2 regions of the Citricoccus sp. NR2 genome follow, and region 1 is predicted to be linked to the other one. Evidence: predicted binding sites of a transcription regulator. Region 1 holds the regulator's gene; the other holds the start of a gene.
What was found. Region 1 encodes LexA, which represses DNA repair genes until DNA is damaged. Its sites were predicted from a motif close to TCGAACANNTGTTCGA; they were not measured.

Region 1 (8,077 bases):
CGGCGACGTTGGCACTGCAATCTCAGATCATTCGTCGAGATGCTCCACGTCTTCTTGAGGCGCTGAAAGAGGAACTCCCACGGCCCATGGACATCGCCCTCCTCAAGGGGCGGGCAAATTACGTGTGCCTGCATAAGCTGAACGGTGGATTCCCTGCCGACGAGCCGGAACCAACGCTTCTTGACGGAGCCGATCACGCACCGGCAGCGCCCCGTACCGACCTCGGAAAGCAACTCGTGCGCCTGCGCGAGTGGGCGGAAGATACAGAGACAGGGGATCGGGACGACCTAGACCCTGGGGTTGACGATAACGCCTGGCGGCAGGTGTCTGTGTCTGCGGTAGAGTGTATCGGCGCTCAGCGTTGTCCCTTCGCTGAAGAATGCTTCTCGGAACGAGCCCGTCAACAGGCCGGCGAAGCAGACGTGGTAGTCACGAATCATGCCATGCTCGCCATTGCCGCTTTCGAAGGGTTGCAAGTTCTTCCCGAATTCGAAGCTGTAATCGTAGACGAGGCCCATGAATTGGCGGATCGTGTTACGAACGCAGTGACGGGTCAGATTTCCTCTGCATCTGTCCGCGCAGCCGTGACCGCCGGCCGTCGACAAGCGTCAGTCGTGCTCGAGGACCTCGGTGCTGCGGCAGATGCTTTGGAAGCTGCCTTCATCTCCGCACCATCGGGGTGGATGCCAATGGGACCCAACGAGGTTCAGACACAAGCTCTCGAGTCAGTGCGAGCAGCCGCTCGTGAGGGATTGAGCCAGCTCAAGACCACGGGGAAAGAATCCACAGATGCCTCGTCGACGAGCGATGACTCCTCGGGCCGCCATGTCGTCCGCACGAAGCTACAAGAGGTACTTGAGACAGCCGAACGTGTTCTGGATGCCGGCCAAAACGGAAACAACCGTCAGGTCGCATGGGTGTCCCGCCCTGGACGATTTGAGCCTGGCGTGGGGTGGATCGCCGGCGACGAGAATACGTCTCCTACCGTCTACGTGGCTCCTCTGTCGGTGTCCGGAAGGCTGCGTGAGAACCTTCTGCAAGACACGACGACGATTCTTACGTCGGCAACGTTGACGGTCGGGGACTCATTCGGGCCCATCGCTGGAGATCTAGGATTCTCGGGGTCCGGTGGACCGGAGTGGACGGGCATTGACGTGGGTAGCCCCTTCGAATACGCCAAGCAAGGCATTCTCTACGTGGCTGAGAAACTGCCTAAACCAAGTCGCCTCACCTCGCCGGCGACGTACGACGAACTAGAGGCGTTGTTGCGAGCTTCTCAGGGTGGAGCATTGTGTCTCTTCTCTTCGCGCCGGGCGGCCGAGGACGCGGCTCATGAGTTGCGTCGGCGGTTGGGGCCAAATCCACAGATTCTCTGCCAGGGCGACTCCACGCTGTCCGCATTGATCAAACAATTCGCGGAAGAGGAGGATACCTGCCTTTTCGGCACGATGTCCCTCTGGCAAGGCGTGGACGTCCCCGGACGCTCCTGCCGTCTGGTGGTGGTGGACAGACTGCCGTTCCCACGTCCTGATGACCCACTGTCCGAGGCTCGTACACGAGACGTTGCGCAGCGCGGGGGCAACGGTTTCATCCAAGTCTCAGCGACTCATGCTGCGGTCCGACTCGCTCAGGGCGTGGGTCGACTCATCCGGTCGGCTAATGACCGAGGTGTCGTGGCGATCCTTGACTCGCGGCTTCATCATGCCCGCTATGGAAAGTATATCCGGTCAGCCCTGCCGGACTTTTGGTACACGACGGAACAGGACACTGTGCTCGGTGCCCTCGGTCGCCTCGCGAAGGTCTAAATACGGTGAGCGATCACGACGCGACAGGGGCCCAACGACGAAAACGTCGTTGGGCCCCTGTCGTTCTATCGGCGGGCTATATCGCCGATAGCGTCAGATGGATCGAAGGACGGACACAACTTTTCCCATGATGGTGGCGTGGTCGCCCAAGATGGGCTCGTACGCGGTGTTCTGAGGCAGCAACCAGGTATGGCCATCGCGCTGGCGGAAAGTCTTCACCGTTGCTTCTTCATCGAGTAAGGCGGCGACGATGTCGCCGTTGGTGGCGCTGTTCTGCTTGCGTACCACGACCCAGTCGCCATGGCAGATAGCGGCATCCACCATCGAGTCTCCGGTGACTTTGAGCATGAACAGGTCCCCATCACCAGTTAGCAACTTGGGGAGGGCGATGACATCTTCGATATGCTGATCAGCCAACACTGGCCCGCCGGCGGCAATGCGCCCCACCAAGGGAACCATGACGTTGTGAGAGTCGATTTCGCGGCTAAAGGGGAGCTGCAACTCATCGGTGTCAATCTCCTGGGCCGAATCTGACTCATTGCCCAGGAGATTTCCGTCTTCATCGCGAAGAATCTCGATGGCCCGGGGGATACGAGGATCTCGGCGGATGTACCCGTACTCGGTGAGCTTCTTGAGCTGGTACGTCACGGATGAGAGAGACAGCAACTCCGTCCCCTTGCCGATCTCACGCATCGACGGTGGATAGCCAGTCTTCGCGATGGCTCGTCGTAGGTAATTGAGCACTTGTCGCTGCCGCTGCGTCAGCTTCTTAACGCTGTATACCGCGAAGTTCTGCTCGTGACCGTCTGGAGTCGATGAACTCATGGGGCTCTCCGTTCTTATCGTGTCCATGGCCGCTGATGGACTCTGTTTCGCAGTCAAGACGCCGGGACATCCGGTGACCGATTCGCAGGGTCAAGGCGATCCGTACTTCAAGGCTACAGCATTCTTCGAACAAGTTCAAAGATCTGTACGAGGAATATCTTGCATCCGGTCGAAAGGCTGTGCTAGAAAAGATGTACGAACTTAGAACGGTCGATCGAGTCGAAAGAAGTGGGCCGTTCGAAAAGAGAGGACAGTGGGATCATGAGCATCGCTACGCAAAACCAAGGAAGCAGCGGCATTTGCCTGACTCGACGCGGTCGATTTGTTCTACGAACACTTCCCCTCATTATTCTGATGGCCCTGATCGTTGCAGCGGCCCTGATCGGGGATCTGTTCGGTTCTTCAGCGAACGCGTCGAACTCCGGTCTGCCCTCGGGTGCAATCGAATACACTGTCGGATACGGCGACACCCTCTGGGGGATCGCGGGACAGGTTGATCTCGATGCACCCCGCGCTGAGATTGTTCAGCGCATCGGTGACCTGAACCAGCTCGCAGGATCGGATATTAATGTCGGCGATACGCTCTTCGTTCCCGCGTCACCGGGGAACTGAAGGTCAACGTCGGATCTAGACTGTGTGCGTGACTCCAAACTCGAACGATTTCAACGCTGATGCTCTAGCGGCTCTACCTTTGCGTGAGAACCTGCGTGGCATGACTCCCTATGGGGCACCACAACTAGATGTGCCGGTAATGCTCAACACGAATGAAAACACGCATCCGGTTCCAACAGACGTGGTCGAATCGATCGGAGCTGAAGCGCTTCAGTCGGCACGTTCGTTGAATCGCTATCCGGACCGGGAATTCACGGAACTCCGTAGACGTTTGGCGGCTTATCTTGGCGAGGGTCTGACTGAGCGGCAGATCTGGGCAGCGAATGGATCTAACGAGATTCTTCAGCAGATTCTGCAGGCTTTTGGTGGACCAGGCAGAAGTGTTCTGAGTTTTCCACCGACTTACTCGATGTATCCCTTGCTCGCTGAAGGCGTGAGCACCAGATACATCGCCGGAATTCGGAATGATGATTACACGCTTACAGCAACATCTGCCTCAGTGCAGGTCGAAGAACACGCGCCTAACATCGTGATCCTGTGCTCTCCCAATAATCCAACCGGAACGGCATTGGGGCTGGACGTGATCGAGGCCGTTTACGAGGCTTCCGACGCATGCCAGTCCATGGTTGTTGTGGATGAGGCCTACGCCGAGTTCGCATTGGAGGGTACGCGTTCCGCACTTACTCTGCTCCCCGGACGTCCCCGATTGATCGTGACGCGTACTATGTCGAAGGCTTTCGCGTTGGCCGGCGCCCGTCTCGGTTACCTCGCGGCGGCGCCAGAAGTGACTGACGCCATTCGGCTCGTGAGACTTCCGTATCACTTGTCTTCTATGTCTCAAGCGACGGCTAACGCCGCGTTGGCCCACGTTGACTCGCTGTTGGCAACGGTTGAGGAAATTAAGGTCCAACGTGATCGAATCGTGGATGGGCTTCGGGAGCTGGGATTGCGTCCTGCAGTTTCCGATTCAAACTTCGTGTTCTTTGGTGGGCTGTCGAACGCCAGCGAAGTCTGGCAAAGGCTACTTGCTTTCGGGGTCTTGGTGCGAGATGTCGGTATTGCCAACCACTTGCGTGTGACTGCAGGCACAGCTGAAGAGACCTCGGCGTTTCTTGACGCGATGAGGCGTATTCTCGAGGACGCTCCGGAGCTTGCACAGTAGACTTATTGGCGTCGGCTGGACAGTCCCAGTCGGCCTTGAACTCAAGGAGCGCCCTCTTCATGGTTGCTGAACTGATTTCCAGCCGTCGTGCGCGCATGCAACGCACAACGTCAGAATCCAACGTATTCGTCGAGTTGGACCTGGATGGAACCGGCACGTCGGACATTTCCACCTCCGTGCCGTTTTTCGATCACATGTTGACCGCCTTGGCGAAACATTCGCAGATGAACCTGGTGGTGAAAGCATCCGGCGATACGCACATTGACGTCCACCACACCGTCGAGGATGTTGCTATCACCCTCGGTGAAGTGCTGAAGGTCGCTTTGGGTGACAAGAAGGGTATCCGTCGGTTCGGTGAAGCCTCAGTGCCATTGGACGAAGCGCTGGCCCGCGCGGTCGTAGATCTTTCTGGGCGCCCTTACCTGGTGCACGAAGGTGAGCCTGATGGGCAGCAGTACCACCTGATCGGCGGTCACTTCACTGGCTCGATGACGCGTCACATCTTCGAGTCGATAACCTTCCACGCTTCCATTTGCTTGCACATGGACGTGGTCCGTGGCCGGGACCCGCACCACATTGTCGAGTCTCAGTTCAAGGCGTTTGCTCGCGCTCTGCGCGTGGCTGCCGAAGACGACCCTCGTGTCACTGATGTGCCGTCGACGAAGGGTGCCCTGTGAGCGGCCTCGCTACCGGACCTTCTGTGGCTGTCCTCGATTACGGCTCTGGCAACGTACGATCGGCTGTACGTGCCTTGGAACGTGCAGGTGCACGCGTCAGCCTCACTGCAGATCCCGACACGGTGATGAACGCTGATGGGCTCGTGGTGCCCGGTGTGGGTGCGTTCGGCGCCGTCATGCATTCGCTCAAGAACGTCGGGGCGCTTCGCTGGATCGGGCGTCGTATTGCCGGTGGTCGCCCCGTGCTGGGAATCTGCGTTGGGCATCAAGTCCTCTTCGAACGCGGTGTCGAACATGGCGTCGAAACCGAGGGCATGGGGGAGTGGCCAGGCGTGGTGGAGGCACTGCCCGCCCCGGTTTTGCCACATATGGGCTGGAACAGTGTCCGGCCGGCGGAGGATTCAGTTCTTTTCCGCGGGCTCGAAGACGAGCGTTTTTACTTTGTGCACTCCTACGCCGTCCAGAACTGGACGTTCGATCAGACGATTGCTTCGATGGCTCCGCCGAAGGTCACCTGGTCGCATCATGGTGCCGACTTCGTGGCAGCCGTGGAAAACGGCCCGCTTTCAGCGACCCAGTTCCACCCGGAGAAGTCCGGCGACGCCGGCATGCGGCTGCTACAGAACTGGTTGGGTTCTCTCTAATGCCATGGTGGACTGTTGTGCTCATCGGCATTGGTGGACTTATGCTCGGCGGGGCATGGTCAGCGTATCGACAGGAGCTACCAGCATGGTTCTTCTTCGGGTTAGCCGTCTGCGGGATTCTAGCGATCGTCGCTGGCTTTGTATTGGTTCCAGGCGAAGCCTGATGATTAGGCCGCGCTCTGGGCGGCTTCATGACTTTTCGAGAAAATTGATCAGGAGTATTTAGATGAGCGAAACACCTCGTACCCGGCTGGAGCTTTTGCCTGCGGTAGACGTACAGAACGGGCAAGCCGTTCGCCTCGTTCAAGGCGAGGCGGATTCTGCCACCGGTTACGGGGCTCCTCTGGAAGCTGCCCTGTCCTGGCAGAACGCGGGAGCAGAATGGCTGCATTTGGTCGACTTGGACGCCGCTTTCGGTACTGGCGACAACCGCAAGATTGTCCAAGAGGTAGTCCGTGAGCTGGGCATCAAGGTGGAACTGTCGGGGGGTATTCGTGACGATGCTTCGTTGGAAAATGCTCTTGAGCTCGGTGCAACTCGAGTGAATCTGGGAACCGCTGCTTTGGAGAATCCGGAGTGGACCGCGAAGGCGATCGCTCGGTTCGGTGACCAGATCGCGGTCGGTCTCGACGTGCGGGGCGAAACACTCGCAGGTCGAGGCTGGACCACTGAAGGTGGAAACATCTGGGAAGTGCTCCAGCGCCTTGAGGACGCCGGCTGCGCCCGTTACGTGGTCACAGACGTGACTAAGGACGGTACATTGACTGGACCCAACACGGACCTGCTTGCGAAGATCAGCACTTTTACTGACAAGCCTGTGGTCGCATCGGGAGGAATTTCCTCCCTCGATGACATTCGCGCGCTGACGACGATGGTGCCGCAGGGCGTGGAAGGCGCCATCGTGGGCAAGGCGCTCTATGCGGGTAAGTTCACCCTGCAGGCGGCCCTGGCTATTGCCGAACAGGTACCTGGCGTCGGCGGAGGCGCCGAGCAGTGACATCACGCGAGCTTCCCGGCCACATTCAAGCTGCGATCCAGAAGAACCTGGCGCGCCAGCATCGATCCGAGGATGGTCGTCCCGCGGACTCTGCCGGGCAAGCTTGGGAAGGTCGTGATTTCTCCGGCACGGGAATCGACGGATCGGCCAACCCGCTCCACGCGTTCGACAAGGATGACGGACTGGCTTCGGCAGCTTGGATTGAGGCGTCCGAACGCTTCATGTCCGGCGTAGCGGATGAGGCCGAAGTGGTCGCTGCTTTATCGAATGTTCGGGTGTTCGCCGCCGTGGTTCCGACCCTGGCCGAGGAGTCGACTCACGAGGTCGCCGCTGAGGATGGCGTGCATGTCCACGGGGACAAACAAGCAGATGTCGCTTTGGTCACCTTGCAAGCTGCCGACGGTCGTCGAGCAATGCCGGTATTCACCTCGGTTCCGGCATTGACCGCTTGGCACACTGAAGCACGCCCAGTTGCGACATGGATGCCACGTGCGTGCCTGTCAGCCGTGGATGAGGGGTCTGACCTGGTCGTCATCGACCCTGGTCAAGAACTCACCTTTGTGGTTCGTCGCCCGGCGGTCTGGTCGCTGGCGCAACAGCGAAATTGGGTGCCGTCCTACCAAGATGAGACTTTGGCCGCCGACCTTCACGACATCGTGTCCCTGGTGCCAGGATTGCAACGTTTGGCCCTGGCTCCTGGTCGGGGCGTTGCCACGCGGCTGAAATCGGGGGGCCTGGTCAACGGCGGAGGAAGCGGGCCGGAGCTCAACATCATCGCAACACCTGAAGACGGCACTGATGCGACGGGTCATCGGTTGATGCTTGCGACGTTGCAGCAGTTGCTATCTCAGGTCACGTCGTTGTCAGAACGGGCAGACTCCGTGGAGATCTCACTCGGGTAATACCCGCGTCACCAAGTGAAGCCGGAGACTCACGACTCCGAGAGAAGCTGATCCTGAACACGAGAGAAGACCGTATCGATGATCTGTGCTTCTTCGTCGCTAATCTTCGCCGTGAAGAACGTTTCGATGTCACGGACGTGCAAAATGGCGGCCTTGCGGAAAGTGCGCCGTCCTTCTTTGGTGAGTGAGGCGATCCATGATCGAGCGTCGGTATCACTGCGCTCACGGCGGACGAGGCCGCGGTTCTCCAGGATTTTCACCTGATAGGTCAACCGCGACGGAGAAAACACCATTGCTTCGGCGAGTTCTCCCATGCGCATGCACCCTGTCTCCGACTCGGTGAGCAACAACATGAGGTTGTAATCGCCCAGATGGAGATCGAGTTCAGATTTGAGAGTTGACTCAAGGCGTGTCATCAACCGAGCTGTAGTGACCCAGTAGGTGCGCCACGCC
Region 2 (8,077 bases), 830 kb from region 1:
AGCGCCGATAAGACCGGTGAGTAGCGCACCGATCCAACCCCCACCTTGTTTACCGGGCAGGATCATGCGTGCGATTGCACCTGCGATGAGTCCCAAGAGAATCCAAGCAATGATGTTCATGGTGTCTCCTTCTGTCTGTGAGCGACGTTCAGGTGTTGAACGTTCTACTCTGAAGGTTACTAGTCAGTGGCGTTGACGCCACGGGTTGAGCGCCGCTGGATTCTGCGACCGCCGAGCAGCGGCACTGCCAGTACGAGTCCGACAGCAGCCACGGCCGCGCCGGCGAGCGGAGTCACCTGAACGCCGAACCCAGCTTGAAGCACGCCAGCACCGATCCAAGCTCCCATCGCATTGGCCATGTTGAAAGCCGAGTGGTTGAATGCTCCGGCCAGCTGGGGCGACTGCGGCGCCGAATCCACGAGGATGACCTGCATGGCGGGGGAGAGTGCTGAGGCAGTCGCTCCGGCCGTTAGGACGAAAACGCACGACAGGATCCACCAAGGGGAAGTCAAACCGAAAAGTGCCAGCGATGCTGTGAGTGCTGCGATCATCACGATTACGGTGAAGACTGGCCTGGTATTCGCCATCTTTCCGCCCAGGAGGGTGCCTGCCACGCCTCCGACGCCGTAGATCGCAAGGACCAGTGGAATCAGCGAAGCGGGCATGCCGCCCACCTGAACAGTAATTTCTGCGATGTAGGTGTAGAGGGCGAAAACACCGGCGAAGCCGATCACCGCGACGATGATCGCCTTCCACAGACCCGCAGACTTCAACCCGGAGAGTTCACGACGGATGGAGGCGTTCTCCGGGGCAGGAACGCGCGGCACGAGCAGGAAGACCAAGAGCACGGTCAGCGAGGCCAGCACGGTCACCAGGATGAACATGGAGCGCCAATGGGTGATTTGGCCCAGCCACGTGGCGGCCGGGGCACCAACGAGCATGGCCACAGAGAGTCCCGCCAAGACCCACGAGATGGCTTGTCCTCGACGTGCCGGGCCTGCGAGATGTGAGGCGGCCAATGCGGCTGCTGAAAAATAGGCGCCATGAGGCAGCCCCGAAATGAATCGTGCGGCAAGCATCGATGTGTAATCCGGCGCAAAAATGGAGCCGAAGTGGCCGAGCGCGAAGAGAACCATCAGCAGACCAGCCGACATTCGGCGGTCGAGTGTAGCCAGCGCGGCTGCCAGAATCGGGGCGCCGACCACGACGCCGATCGCGTAGGCAGAAATGAGGATGCCACCTGAGGGTAGATCCACGCCAAGATCCTCGACCGCCTGGGGAAGTAACCCCATGATGGTGAATTCGGTGACGCCGATAGCAAAGGCGCCCAAAGCAAGAGCGAGGACCGCCGGAATCAAAGGATAAGTACGTCCGCTAGCCGAGCGCGGAGCAAAGGAAAACGTCACTAGCTAAGTTTAGGGACCTCGGAACACGCTCTCAACGCAGAAGACCTCGGAACGGCTCCTCGCGGACGTCGGATTGATCACAACGGCGGATGTGGGGAGGCGTTGTTGGAACTATCATCGAGACCATGAGTCGTGCCTCCTCCTCAGCGGTGCCTACGAGTACGCCGCCATCTCAGTCGAAGAAGAAACGCGGGGTCGTTGGTGCTGCGATACTCGATACTCGGGAATCGCGGAAGCAACTACTCGCTGCTCGGCGCAGTGCTCCAGAGGCTCTGGCTGGCCTGTGGGAATTTCCTGGTGGAAAAGTGGAGCCCGGGGAGAATGCAGAGTCGGCCTTGATCCGAGAGGTCAAGGAAGAACTGGGTGTCGAGATCGAGCTGGGGGACGAGATTCGGTCCGATCACCCAGACGGGTGGCTCTTGGCTAACGGAGCTCGCATGCGAGTCTTTGAAGCCTGGATCGTCGCCGGTGAAGCAGCGCCCTTGGAGGACCACGACCTGCTGGAGTGGACTGATGTGACGACTGAGGCGCTGTACCGACTGGAATGGATTCCCGCCGATTTCCCTATCGTCGACGCCCTTTTGGCGCGTTTCGGCGAGTAGAGGCTCAGTCGAAAAGGCTGGGCTGGAGTGGCGCAGGTTCTCGCAGCGTGGACGTCTTGGCGCCGAAGTCCGGTGCGGCGGAACGCGGTCGCTCTGGGAGAGCGCGATGTGCAGACCCGTAGTGAAGTCCCATCCGAGAAGCCACAGAAACGGCTCGACGACTCAGCGCACGTCGATAACTCTGTGGTGCGTAGGACCCGTGGGCGTAAAAGTTTCGGTAGCCGGCTAGCAATTGTGGATGTTCGCGTTCAATCCATTCGAGGTACCACTGCCGTGCGCCAGGGCGAAGGTGCAGCGCACCAGCTTGGATCTGGTGTGCGCCAGCGTCCCTTACCGCAGAAAAGAGGGACTCGAGATCGTCCTCGCCATCCGTCAGCCAGGGCAAGATCGGCATGGCCATGACGGACACTTCGGCACCGGCCTCAGTAAGTTTCTCGATTAGCTTGAGTCGGGCGGTGGGGCTCGGTGTTCCAGGTTCGACCCGAGCGGCCAACGCCGGTTCGAGAAGCGCTAAGGACACCCCAACCTGGATAGGTACCAGGCTGGACGCTTCTTTGAGAATCGGCAGATCGCGTTTTAGCAGTGTGCCCTTGGTGAGTAGCGAGATCGGCGTTCCGGAATCAGCCAGAGTGCGGATGATTCCCGGCATAAGCTGATATCTGCCCTCGGCACGCTGGTAGGGATCGGTGTTGGTGCCCAGTGCCACCATTTCTCGGGTCCAGCTGGGGCGATTCACTTCGGCCTTCAAGACGTCGGCGATGTTTACTTTGACCACGATCTGCTGGTCGAAGTCTGCTCCTGCGTCGAGATCCAGGTAGGTGTGGGTGTTGCGTGCGTAGCAGTAGACGCAGGCGTGCGTGCATCCCCGATAGGGGTTCACCGTCCAGCGGAACGGCATCGATGACGCTGCGGGAACCTGATTGAGCGCCGACTTGGCCAGAACTTCATGGAACACGGTGTCAGCGAATTGGGGAGAGGTGATGGAACGCTGCAGGCCAACGAGGGGCAAAGTGGCGGTGCGTCCGACTGGAATGCCGGGGGAGTCCGCCGGTTGCTCGTCATCGGCCTGCAGCATCTGCGCTTCCCATCGCATGCTTCTATTGAAACACTTGTTCTGGGATTAAGCAAGCAAGTGTTCGATGTTCTATAGAAGGGGTGTCCCTTCTGACGGCGAGGCATTTACGATGGATGATCATGAGCTCCACGCACGAAACTCCGACTGTATTGCTGACGGGATTCGAGCCCTTCGGGGATGACGAGCACAATCCGTCAGCCACCGTTGCTGATGCGGCCGCCCGTGCCTTGCTGGGGTCAGGCGTTCAGGTGGTCTCGGCTGTTCTGCCCTGTGAGTTTGCCACCTCGCACGAGGTATTGTTCGACCTCATCGCTCACCACGAACCTGAAGTTGTGATTTGTCTGGGGCTGGCGGCCGGACGATCGCAAGTCGGCGTGGAGCAGGTCGGGATCAATCTCCAGCAGGCGCGGATCTCAGACAATGCCGGATATCAACCCAACGGGACACCGGTTGTCGTTGGTGGCCCCGACGGAATCTTCGCCACGCTGCCCGCTCGTCGCATCGTGTCAGCGGCGGGGGAACTGCCGGTGGAGCTCTCTTTGAGCGCAGGGACTTTCGTCTGCAATCACGTTTTTTACTCGTTGATGCATGCAGTCGAGATTGGCGCGTGGGGTGAGCGCAGTCCGAAATCTGCTGGATTTGTCCATGTTCCCTGGGACACCGATGTCTCCACGGTCTATCCGGGAATCCCCCTGGCGGAGAGTGTGGCTGGCGTGTGTCATGTGGTGGAGGAAACTCTGAAGCACCTTCGCGACCCAGACGCGCACGAGGCCGACACCACTCAGGGGGCCGGCCTCGGAACATTGCACTGACCGGGTCGGTCACTGCTGAATCACTACGCGGGCTGCGGAGCCGCCTCTGCCGATGCGGATGCATTATTCTTCGGGGCAACCGGCTCAATAATCTGCGGACCGAAGCGCTTGTGCTGAATCAGCTGCAACGCGACGAACATACAGGTCACCGCGGTGCCTGCCCATACGAAGACGGGGGATCCGACATGAGCGCCGAACAGGGACTCTGTCCATCCGGTCCACTCGGGGGCGGTCATCACCATGAACCCGGAGATGGCCAGGACGATCCGCTGCCATCCGGGCACCTTTCGTACCAGATAGCCTTCGATTGCCATCGCCACGGCGACCAGCGAGATACAGCCGGTGATGGTCGCGATGACCACTTCGGAGGGTGGCCCGGTCATCAGTAGTGCCGAATAGGCGAACATGAGCGGGATGAAGTAGAGCCCCTTGGCGAAAATCCACGCATGGAATGCTGATTTCATGGGCGAGGAGTTCGCGATGCCGGCGGCCACGAACGCTGCCAGTGCCACCGGTGGGGTGACATTGGAATCCTGGCTGTACCAGTAGACGATCAGGTGCGTGACGATCACGGCCAAGCCGAGTTCCTGCAGGGCAGGTCCGGCGAGGATGATCAGCACGACATAGGACGCAGTCACCGGCAGACCGACGCCGAGCAACAGTGACGCCAGGGCTACCATGATCAGGGTGAGCAGCAGGCTACCGGCGAAGGCGCTCACCAGCACATCCGAGATCACGAGGCCCAGGCCGGTGAGGCCAACCACACCAACGATGATGCCGGCGATGGCGCAGGCCGCGGAGACGGGCAGGGTATTACGTGCAGCGATGACGAACACCTCCCCCATGTCTTTCAGACTCAGCCGGCTGATGCCGCGCAGCATGGCCACGATGAAGAGGGCGCCGGTCGCGTAAAGCCCCGCGCGGCCCGGAGGTACGTACTGCAGCAGCAACACGATGAGCAGTACGAGTGGAGCTAGGAAGTGCCATCCGCCCTTCATGACTTCTTTGAGCACCGGGAGCTGTTCTTTGGTCATACCCGCCATGCCACGCTTGCGCGCCTTGATGTCGACGAAGAGGTAAACGGTGCCGAAGTACATCAGCGCAGGGATAATCGAGACCAGCACAATATCCGCGTAGGGGATGCCGGTGCGCTCGGCGATGAGGAAGGCGCCGGCACCCATGATGGGCGGCAGAATCTGTCCGCCGGTGGAGGCAGCTGCTTCCACACCCGCGGCCTCTGCCTTCTTGTAACCGACTTTCTTCATCATCGGAATGGTGAAGGGGCCGGTGGTGGCTACGTTTCCCAAGGCGGTGCCGGAGATGGAACCCATCATGGCCGAGCCAACCACCGCACCCTTGGCGGGACCGCCGGGGGAGCGGCCGGTGAGGCAGAAGGCCAAACCGATGAAGAAGTTACCACCTCCGGTTTTTTGCAGCACCGCACCAAAGAGCACGAAAATGAACACGAAGGTCACCACCACGCCCAAGGTCAAGCCGAGAATGCCGTCGTTGCCGAGATACACGTAGCTGGAAAGGCGCTCGATGGTCGCGCCACGGTGGGCGAAATCTCCAGGGAACCAGGGGCCGGCCCAGGCATAGAACATGAAGAACAGCACCAGCGCGGACATAAACCAGCCCACGGTGCGTCGGGTGGCTTCCAACAGCAGCACGGTCATCACGAGTCCGAGTACCCAGTCCGTGGTCTCGTAGGCGCCGGCGCGGCGAGCGAGTTCCGCGGCGTTGACGATCGGGTACACGGAGACCACCACGGCCGCGGCGATCAGCCCGAGATCGACCAGGAGCATTGGGACGGAGCGCCCGAACTTGTTCTTGAACGCGGGCACGGTGAGGAAAATCAGGGTCAGGACAAAGAGCAGGTGGATGAGCCGCTGCTGGCGGGCATCCAAGCTGTATGTCACACCGATGTAGATCTGGAATCCGCCAAGGCCCAATGCCAGGGCCAGAATGATCCAGCCCAGCAGCTTCTGGAATCCGCCGGTGCCCACTCGCTGTTCGGCGAGGCGATGCCACAAGGGCGTGTCGGAATCGGTTTCCTCGGAGTCGTCATCCTGATCGACCCCGGTGTTCATCCGTCGAAGTTCTTCGGGGAGCAGCTGAGCGCCGTGGCGCTCGGCGGCTTCTTCCACCGCTGATTGGCTCATGAATCTTCCTCATTCTGGTACGTGTACCCGGCGCATGCGGGGTCATCGGGCGTAGTGAACAGGGTGAGTGTGGAGACCCGGGCAGCGCTAATGGTGATGCGTTCGCCGGGCAGGCACACTGAGAGTCGTAGTTCGTGTTCGGCTGATGTAATGCGGTGATCGATGCGGGTGGCTCCGGCGCGCAGGTGCATCTGGCTACCGATGTCGCGCTCCAGGTCATCGACCACCCACCAGTCGCCGTCGGCGCGGCCCTGACCTTCGCCGTCAATATGGCCCATGCCGGCACCGAATTGCTTCAGTCGGGTACGTTCGACCACCAGCTCACCCTCAGTCACGCGCAGGTCCTCTTCGATCGGTAACCCGTCGATGGAATGGATGTAGCTGAGGGTGAAGGCCTCGGTGCGCCACGCGGCCAGCCGATCCTCATCGTGATCCACGGTGACCGCCGGCCAGAGGGGGACCAGGAGACCGAAGCCGATTGCCGTGACCAGTAGGGCCGCCACCAGCCCGCCGATCACGCGAGGCGATCGACGAGCCGGCGGCTGTGAACGCGGGGTGCTCACGGTGGTTGCGCCCTTAACCCTGCAGGTCCTCGGGGACCTCGACGTCGTTGTCCTGGAAGTAGCGGACGGCACCGGGGTGGAAAGGCACGGGAGCGTTTTCCACGTTGTCGAAGGTCAGGTAATCCGCGGCCGGGGCGTAGACATCGGTGATGGCGTCGACATTGTCGAAGATGGCCTCGGTGAGTTCGTAGGCCTGTTCTTCGTTGAAGTCGGCGGGCACGACCAGGACGTTCCATACGGCGATGGTTTCGACGTCCTCGTCGACCCCGGAGTAGGTGCCACCGGGGATCGTGTGTGCCGTGTAACCGCCGTCGCCTTCGGTGATGGCGGTGATCTCGTCTTCACACATCGGAACCAGGGCAACATCATCGGTGGCGGCTAGTTCGTTGATGCCGCCGTGCCCCTCGCCAACCACCCAAGAGCCGGCATCCAGGCCGCCGCTGGTCAAGGCGTTGGTGGTTTCGGCATAACCCAACTGGCTGCGGGTGATGTCGGAGGTGACGTCCATGCCGAGGGATTCGAAGACCTGGTTGGTGGTGGCTTCGTTGCCGGACCCCACATCGCCCACCGAATACCGGTGGCCCTCAATATCGGAGAAGCACTCGAGTCCGAGCCGATTCTGAATGCTGGCCAGAGTGACGGTGTGATAAACGTTCGGATACAGCACTGCGATGGCTTTGGTCTCGATGGGCTCTTCGCCGTCGAAGTCACCGGTGCCGTTGTACGCCTGGTCAGCGGCATCGCCCTGGGTGATGGCGATGTCGGCGGAGCCGGAGGCGATGAGCCGGATGTTCTCCACAGAGGCGCCGGTGGCTTCCACGGAGGCGGAGGTGCCCTCCACATGGTCGTCGATGATGCCGGAGAGCGCGCCGCCGATGGGATAGTACACCCCGGCTGTGCCGCCAGTGACGATGGACATGGTGCTAACGCGGTCCTGCTCCTCGCCGTCGCCGCCTCCTCCTGATTCGGCGGGCTGGCTGCAGCCGGCGACAATCAATCCGACCGTGGCCGCCAGGGCAAGGGTGGCGGTGGTGCGTCGTGTGGCAGACATGAGGCCTCCTGTGATTCGGTGGTGAGTGATCCTGTCGAAGCGGCAGACCGTGACCTACGTCACGTCGCACCTTTCACGCTATGAGCTGTGTCACACTGAAGTCATGTCCTGAGAGAAAGCTTGAGGAAGACTTGAGGAAGGCTTGAGGTAGAACGACGATGACGGAACAGCCAGCCCCTCCGCGGCGACGCGTGCGTGCCGGGATGGTGGTTGCCCTGGCCGCGGTGGTGGCGCTGGCCGGTGGTGGTGTCTGGTGGACCGTGCACGAACGTGGTGGCGCCGCACCCGAACAGCTCACGTTGGTCTCGGGATTGCCCGGCGGGGTGTATCACTCGCTGGGGGAGGCGCTACAGCATGCGACCGAGGGCACTGATGCACAGGTGACGGCGCGGCAGACGGCGGCGTC

Region 2: a site for LexA is predicted at 3,110-3,125, ahead of O1A05_RS09280 (Rv2578c family radical SAM protein). Genes of this name have one in related genera too.

What each region holds. Positions count from the first base shown of each region.
Region 1 covers NZ_CP115154.1:2,798,724-2,806,800, reverse strand. The annotation lists gene O1A05_RS13195 (ATP-dependent DNA helicase) at 1-1,805, shown strand, start outside; gene lexA (transcriptional repressor LexA) at 1,899-2,630, opposite strand; gene O1A05_RS13185 (LysM peptidoglycan-binding domain-containing protein) at 2,985-3,242, shown strand; gene O1A05_RS13180 (histidinol-phosphate transaminase) at 3,343-4,404, shown strand; gene hisB (imidazoleglycerol-phosphate dehydratase HisB) at 4,464-5,081, shown strand; gene hisH (imidazole glycerol phosphate synthase subunit HisH) at 5,078-5,725, shown strand; gene priA (bifunctional 1-(5-phosphoribosyl)-5-((5-phosphoribosylamino)methylideneamino)imidazole-4-carboxamide isomerase/phosphoribosylanthranilate isomerase PriA) at 5,952-6,722, shown strand; gene O1A05_RS13160 (SseB family protein) at 6,719-7,624, shown strand; gene O1A05_RS13155 (MarR family winged helix-turn-helix transcriptional regulator) at 7,654-8,077, opposite strand, start outside.
Region 2 covers NZ_CP115154.1:1,964,159-1,972,235, forward strand. The annotation lists gene O1A05_RS09265 (GlsB/YeaQ/YmgE family stress response membrane protein) at 1-120, opposite strand, end outside; gene O1A05_RS09270 (MFS transporter) at 180-1,406, opposite strand; gene O1A05_RS09275 ((deoxy)nucleoside triphosphate pyrophosphohydrolase) at 1,532-2,008, shown strand; gene O1A05_RS09280 (Rv2578c family radical SAM protein) at 2,013-3,101, opposite strand; gene O1A05_RS09285 (pyroglutamyl-peptidase I family protein) at 3,203-3,895, shown strand; gene O1A05_RS09290 (TRAP transporter permease) at 3,919-6,057, opposite strand; gene O1A05_RS09295 (DUF1850 domain-containing protein) at 6,054-6,620, opposite strand; gene O1A05_RS09300 (TAXI family TRAP transporter solute-binding subunit) at 6,634-7,671, opposite strand; gene O1A05_RS09305 (TAXI family TRAP transporter solute-binding subunit) at 7,830-8,077, shown strand, end outside.